One region of the Massilia sp. LXY-6 genome, then DNA from elsewhere that is predicted to be linked to it. Evidence: predicted binding sites of a transcription regulator. Region 1 holds the regulator's gene; each other region holds the start of a gene.
The links. The regulator FNR, encoded in region 1, switches genes on or off when oxygen is low (the NO sensors DNR and NnrR bind a similar motif). The targets are predictions, from matches to a motif close to TTGATNNNNATCAA.

Region 2: a site for FNR is predicted at 1,077-1,090, ahead of ACI48D_RS12060 (isocitrate lyase). Genes of this name have one in related genera too.
Region 3: a site for FNR is predicted at 1,435-1,448, ahead of ACI48D_RS24360 (carbohydrate kinase). Genes of this name have one in related genera too.

What each region holds. Positions count from the first base shown of each region.
Region 1 is NZ_JBKFGF010000051.1:44,238-46,503, reverse strand. Features, by position in the region: gene ACI48D_RS21250 (DUF885 domain-containing protein) at 1-192, shown strand, start outside; gene ACI48D_RS21245 (EthD family reductase) at 241-555, opposite strand; gene fnr (fumarate/nitrate reduction transcriptional regulator Fnr) at 655-1,425, opposite strand; gene ACI48D_RS21235 (cytochrome ubiquinol oxidase subunit I) at 1,628-2,266, shown strand, end outside.
Region 2 is NZ_JBKFGF010000023.1:101,303-103,568, forward strand. Features, by position in the region: gene ACI48D_RS12060 (isocitrate lyase) at 1-1,037, opposite strand, end outside; gene ACI48D_RS12065 (oxidoreductase) at 1,398-2,266, opposite strand, start outside.
Region 3 is NZ_JBKFGF010000072.1:6,448-8,713, forward strand. Features, by position in the region: gene ACI48D_RS24355 (pseudouridine-5'-phosphate glycosidase) at 1-138, opposite strand, end outside; gene ACI48D_RS24360 (carbohydrate kinase) at 141-1,256, opposite strand; gene xapA (xanthosine phosphorylase) at 1,619-2,266, shown strand, end outside.

The DNA.
Region 1 (2,266 bases):
CCGGGTCAGGCCTGCGCCTACATGGTCGGCATGCTGCGCATCCTCGAACTGCGCGACAAGGCGAAACAGGAACTCGGCGACAAGTTCTCGCTGCCGGCCTTCCACGACGTGGTGCTGAAGAACGGTTCGGTGCCGCTGGATGTGCTGGGCGAGATCGTGCAGCGCTGGGTGGCGCAGCAGAAGCAAGCCTGATGCCCTGAGGTCCTCACCCGGCGGCGCTGTTGCCGCCGCCGGGTGAGCTTATCCGACCACGACCTCGCTGATCTGGATGACCGGGGTCTGGTTGGTGTAGTTCGGAATATCGGCCATGATTTCCTTCGAATGCGGACCGAAGCCGGCCTGGAAGGCATCGACCGAGTCGCAGAACAGGTGGCCCATGGCGATGTAGGGCGTATTCGATGCGGACGGGCCGGCCGAAATCGCCCTGTCCACCGTGTAGTACTTGCAGTAGTCGCCCATCAGCTTCTTCACCATGGGCATGTGCTGCTCACGGTAGTAGGCGTCGTCGAAACGTGCTTCGGGACTGTTGGGATACATGACGCTCACCTTGATCATCGTTTGTCTCCTTCTTGTGGGTGGCTCGAGCATATGAGCTCATCGTGCCCCGAAGTCCGGGCCTTGGCAAGTACTTGATGCGCGCTGAAGCACGCGCACTCACGCCATCGGGCTGCACTGCTCCGTCCCCGCCGCCATCGCCTTCAAGCGCGGCAGGTCGAGCAGGGTCACTTCGCGCTTGTCGATCGCGACCAGCCCCAGTTTCTTGAAACGCGACAGCAGGCGGCTGACGCTTTCGATGGTCAGGCCGAGGTAGTTGCCGATGTCTTCGCGCGACATGCGCAGGGCGAACTGGGTGGGCGAGTAGCCGCGGGCGGCGTAACGAGCGGATTTATTGACGAGGAAGACGGCGAAACGCTGCTCGGCCCGCATATTCCCGAGCAGGAGCATGACGTTTTGCTCACGTGTAATTTCCTGGCTCATGATGCGGTGGAAATGGCGCAGCAGGGCCGGCACGTGGCCGAACAGCTCTTCCAGGTTGGCGAAGGGAATCTCGCAGACTTCGCTGTCTTCCAGCGCCACCGCATCGCAGCGATAGCGGTCGCCACTGATCGCATCCATGCCCAGCAGTTCGCCGGCCATCTGAAAGCCCGTGATCTGGGCTTCGCCGGCGGCATTCACCTGGTAGGTCTTGAAATGCCCGAAGCGCACCGCGTACAGGTTGCGGAACGGCTCCCCCATCTTGTACAGGGCTTCGTCGCGCTCGAGGCGGCGGCGGCGCCCGATGATCTTGTCGAGGCGGTCGATGTCCGCATCCTCCAGGCCCATCGGCAGGCAGAGCTGGTGCATGCTGCAGGCCGCGCAGCTGGCCTTCAGCGCTTGCACGTTGAGGGGCTTGTTGTCGCTTGGGAAGGTAATGGCCTGGGTCATCGCGAAGGAAGGAGGCGGTTGGCTGTCGATATCCGGATTATACGGCCCGTTGCTGCGCTCGGGGCCGCTTGCCGGCCCCGGTCTTGACGGCCATTTCATATACTGTGGCATTTTTGCCGGACCGGCCCCTTGCCATCCTGCCAATCGTGCGCGCCCTGGCCCATGCTAGATTCTGCACACGACAATAGCGAGGGGGACTTTCATGTTCGGCTTGGCGGCATTGGACCTGGCGCGCGTGCAATTCGCGTTCACGATGTCGTTCCACATCCTGTTCCCGGCCATCACCATCGGCCTGGCCAGTTACCTGATGGTGCTGGAGCTGTGCTGGCTGAAGACGAAGCGCCAGGTGTTCGTCGACCTCTACCACTTCTGGCTGAAGATCTTCGCCGTCGACTTCGGCATGGGCGTGGTGTCCGGGATCGTGATGGCTTACCAGTTCGGCACCAACTGGAGCTATTTTTCGGAGTACGCCGGCGCCATCACCGGGCCGCTGCTAGCCTACGAGGTGCTGACCGCCTTCTTCCTGGAGGCCGGCTTCCTGGGCGTGATGCTGTTCGGCTGGACCAAAGTCGGGCCCGGGCTGCACTTCCTGGCCACCTGCATGGTGGCGCTCGGAACGCTTATCTCCGCCACCTGGATCCTCGGCTCGAACAGCTGGATGCAGACCCCGCAGGGCTACGCCATCGTCGATGGGCGCATGGTGCCGGTCGACTGGCTGAAGATCGTCTTCAATCCCTCGTTTCCCTACCGGCTGGTGCACATGTCGATCGCCGCCTTCCTGTCGACCGCGCTGTTCGTGGGCAGCTCGGCCGCCTGGCATCTCTTGAGGGGGCGCATGGAT
Region 2 (2,266 bases), on a different contig from region 1:
CACAACAGGTCGGCACCGTGCTGCAGCGAGGTGATGCAGTCCAGCACGCAGCGTGCTTCGCCCGTCCCTTCGCGGAACTGGAACAGGTTGCTCGGAAGCCGCTTCGGACGCACGAGCTTTCCATTCCGATTGATGACCACGTCGCCATTTTTCATCGAGTCGGCGGACACCTCTTCGACGTCCAGGAATGCGTTGTACTGGTCGCCAAGGTCGCCAGGTTCATGCGTGACGGCGATCTGTTTCGTCAAGCCTGCTCCCAGAGAATCGGTACGCGCCACAATCACGCCATCGTCGACGCCCAGTTCGAGGAAGGCATACCGTACCGCGCGGATCTTGGCGAGGAAGTCCTCGTGCGGAACGGTGACTTTGCCGTCCTGGTGACCGCATTGCTTTTCGTCGGAGACCTGGTTTTCGATCTGGATACAACAAGCGCCCGCTTCGATCATCTGCTTGGCCATCAGATAGGTTGCCTCGGCGTTACCGAATCCGGCGTCGATGTCCGCGATGATGGGCACCACGTGGGTCACATGCTCGTCGATCTGGCGCTGGATGGCCTCCTTGGCGGCGCCCGAGGCGGCATCGAGCTGGCGAAACAGGCCGCCAAGCTCGCGGGCGTCGGCCTGGCGCAGGAAGGTATACAGCTCCTTGATCAGGCCGGCGACCGCCGTCTTTTCATGCATCGACTGGTCGGGCAGGGGGCCGAATTCCGAACGCAGGGCCGCCACCATCCAGCCCGACAGGTATAAGTAACGGCGATCGGTGTTATTGAAGTGCTTTTTAATCGAGATCATTTTTTGCTGGCCGATGAAGCCATGCCAGCATCCAAGCGACTGGGTGTACCTGGACGGGTCGGCATCGTAGGCCGCCATATCGGCGCGCATGATCCGCGCGGTATGGCGGGCGATGTCGAGCCCCGTTTTAAAACGGTTTTGCGTCCGCATGCGCGCGGCCGATTCCGGATTGATTGCATTCCACGCGCTGCCGTGCAGGGTCTTGAGGCTGGCAATGGCTTGAATATCGTTTTGATACTGAGACATGAATAACTCCAGGGTTTGCGGATTGAATGAAAAAGCCGGTTGACTTGTCTCAATAATAAATAGGTTTGCTGCACTGCGACGATGCGCGCGCAGGATATGTAAAAGAAATAAATCATTTAAATACAAGGGATTGCGATCTTGTTTCCGTATCGTGGAACGGTCTCTTGTGGTGCGAAATATTCTTGCGCTGCACGGCAGCAGGGAGTTCATAATGCGGAATCATGTTCGGCGTTATGAAAAAAAGGGCGCAACAACACATGAATGCGGGACGCGCTCGCGCTGCGGCGAGGCCGGCGCAGCCCTTGCAGGCCGCGCGGATGGGAAAGCGGTTCCGGCGCGCGGCGCCGGATCTTCCGTTTATCAGGCGGCTATTTTGACGACGGTGCGTCCCTTTACGCGACCTTGCAGGAAATCGTCGAAAGCGGACGGCAAGGACTGGAGCTCGATCGTCCGGGTAATGTCGTGCAGATGGCGTGGCTTGAGGTCGGAAGCCAGGCGGCTCCAGACACGTTCGCGCGTCGGCGAACCCATGTAGCCGGAGTCGATGCCGAGCAGGCTCACACCGCGCAGGATGAAGGGGAACACCGTGGTGTCGAGTTTGATGCTCGCCGCATTGCCGATGCTGGCGACGGTACCCGCCTGCTTCATGGTCGCCAGCATCCAGTGCAGGATCGGTCCGCCCACATTGTCCACCGCGCCGGCCCACTGTCCCGCCTCGAGTGGCCGGACCTTCTGATGATCGATGGAAGAAGTCAGCTTCACGCCGCTTGCCCCGAGCCCGCGCAGGTAGTCCTGCTCCGCTGCCTTTCCCGTCAGGGCAAGCACCTCATACCCCAGGCATGCCAGCATGTCGATCGCCAGTCCGCCGACGCCGCCGGTCGCGCCGGAGACCACGACCGGGCCTTTGGCGGGAGCCAGGCCGTTATCTTCCATCCGGACGATCGCCAGCCCGGCGGTGAAGCCGGCGGTGCCGAGGGCCATCGCTTCGAACAGCGTCAATCCGCCGGGCAAGGGGATCACCCAGCTGGCCGGTACACGAGCGTATTCGGCGTAGCCGCCATGGTGCGAGACGCCGATGTCGAAACTGGTGGCGATCACCCGGTCCCCTGGACTGAACCGGTCGTCGCTGCTTTCCACGACTTCGCCCGACATGTCGATCCCGCCCACGCAGGGAAAGCGGCGGATGATCTTGCCGGCTCCGGTCGCCGCAAGCGCATCCTTGTAATTGA
Region 3 (2,266 bases), on a different contig from region 1:
CTCGACTTCGCGCGCGGTCTGCACGTTCTGCGGGTAGGGCATGCCGTGGGAGATGATGGTGGATTCGAGGGCGACGACCGGCTTGCCGGCGGCGCGGGCGGCCTGTACTTCCGGGGAAAACTGGAGAAAAGCTTGCATGTTCAGTCCTGGGTGTTCGTGTTGAGTGGAGTGGCGGGCTCGCCGGCTACGTCAAGCAGGCTGTCCGGCCCGAGGCGCGGGTGCACCGTTTCTGCCACGCCGAGGGTCAGCGCCGACAGCTTCAGGCCGCGGCGGCAGGCCAGCCCGAGGTCGTCCGCGTCCTGCATCAGCGACCAGCACACGGCTGCCGCGAAGGCGTCGCCGGCGCCGGTGACGTCAACCACCTCGGCGCTGTGCGCGTACAGGCAGACGATCTGGTCTTCACCCGCGCCGCCGCGGGTGTACAGCACGCCCTCGGCGCCGCGCGTCACGACCAGGTCGCGCACGCCCTGCGCCCGCACCTCGGCCACGGCCGCATCGAGCTCGGTCTCGCTGGCCAGTTCGCGCCCGACCCGCGCCGCGAGCTCGCCGCGGTTCAGGATCAAAAGGCGCACGCCGGTGAGGTCGTCTGGCAGGCGCGCCATCTTCGGTTCCGACACCGCCACCAGCACCAAGGGCAGCTCGCTGCGGCGTGCCTGCGCCACCAGGGCATCGACCGTATCGAGCGGCAGGTTGAGGTCGGCCACCACCAGCGCGCTGGCCGCGAGCTGGGCCTGGCGGCTGTCGAGGAAGGCCGGATCGAGGCGGTCGTAGAGGGCCATGTCGGCCAGCGCGACCACCATCTCGCCATCCTGGTCCAGCACCGCCGTGTAGGTGCCGCTGGCCACATCCGGCAGCTGGAGCGTGCCGCCCAGGTCGATGCCCAGCTGCTCCGCATGCGCGAGCAGGGCGGCGCCCGAGCTGTCCTTGCCCGTCGCGGTCAGTAAAGCAACCGGCGTGCCCAGGCGCGCCAGGTTCTCGGCGATGTTGCGCGCGACCCCGCCGAAGGATTCGCTCTGGCTGGCGGGATTCGAGGTATGCAGGGCGATGCCGGCCAGCGAACGCAGCTTGCGGTCGAGGTTGGCCGCGCCGATGCAGGTGACGGGCCGGCGGTCCGGCAGGACGTAGGCGCGCCCCAGCAGCTTGCGCTCGCGGATCAGGCCGGCGATGTGCCCGGCCACGGCCGAGCGCGACAAGCCGAGGCTGATGGCCAAGTCCTGCTGCGCGATGAAGGGGTTGGCGCGGATCAGCTCAAGCAACTGTTGTTTTTTGGAGTGCTCGGTCACGGTGGGAGACAGTCAAATGGATATAAACAATTGTTTTGGATGTTAAACACTTGTTTGGATGGCGTCAACGCAAAGATGCCGTCCCTCTGACTGGGGCGGGCTGAACGATGTATCTCCAGGCATCGAGCGAGAATCAGTTATTTATACATTCTATATATAAATCAAGCAAAAATTTGGTATTTGCCATACCAATCCACGATAATGCATAGTTCGATCATGTTGGTGCGCCGAATCCCGCATTCCGTGCGTCGCCCGCAGTAAAAGGCCTCTCCGGTCCACCCAGCATCAATACAGCAATAGCCCAACTCCAAGCGAACATCACAAGGAAGCCATCCATGCTCAGCAACACCCCATTCGAAGCCGCCGACGTCATCCGCGCCCGCAAGCCCGGTTTCACGCCGCGTGTGGCCCTCATCCTCGGCTCCGGTCTCGGCGTGCTGGCCGAGCAGATGAGCGATGCGGTGGCGATCAGCTACGCCGACCTGCCGGGCTTCCCGATCAGCACCGTGCACGGCCACGCCGGCGAACTGGTGCTGGGCACCCTGGCCGGCGTGCCGGTCGCCTGCATGAAGGGCCGCGGCCACTTCTATGAAGGCTACGGCCCGGGCGTGATGACTTCCGCCGTGCGTACCCTGAAGCTGCTGGGCTGCGAACTGCTGTTCGTGACCAACGCCGCCGGTTCGCTGCGTCCTGAAGTCGACGCCGGCAGCATCGTGGTGCTGAACGATCATATCAACATGCTGCCCGGCAGCCCGATGGCCGGCCCGAACGACGAGCGCTTCGGCCCGCGCTTCTTCAGCATGGCCAATGCCTACGATCTCGACACCCGCGAGCTGGTGAAGGCCGTGGCGCAGGAGAAGGGCATCACCCTGCACGAAGGCGTCTACCTGTCGACCCCGGGCCCGCACTTCGAGACCGCCGCCGAGATCCGCGCCTTCCGTACGCTGGGCGCCGACGTGGTCGGCATGTCGGTGGTGCCGGAA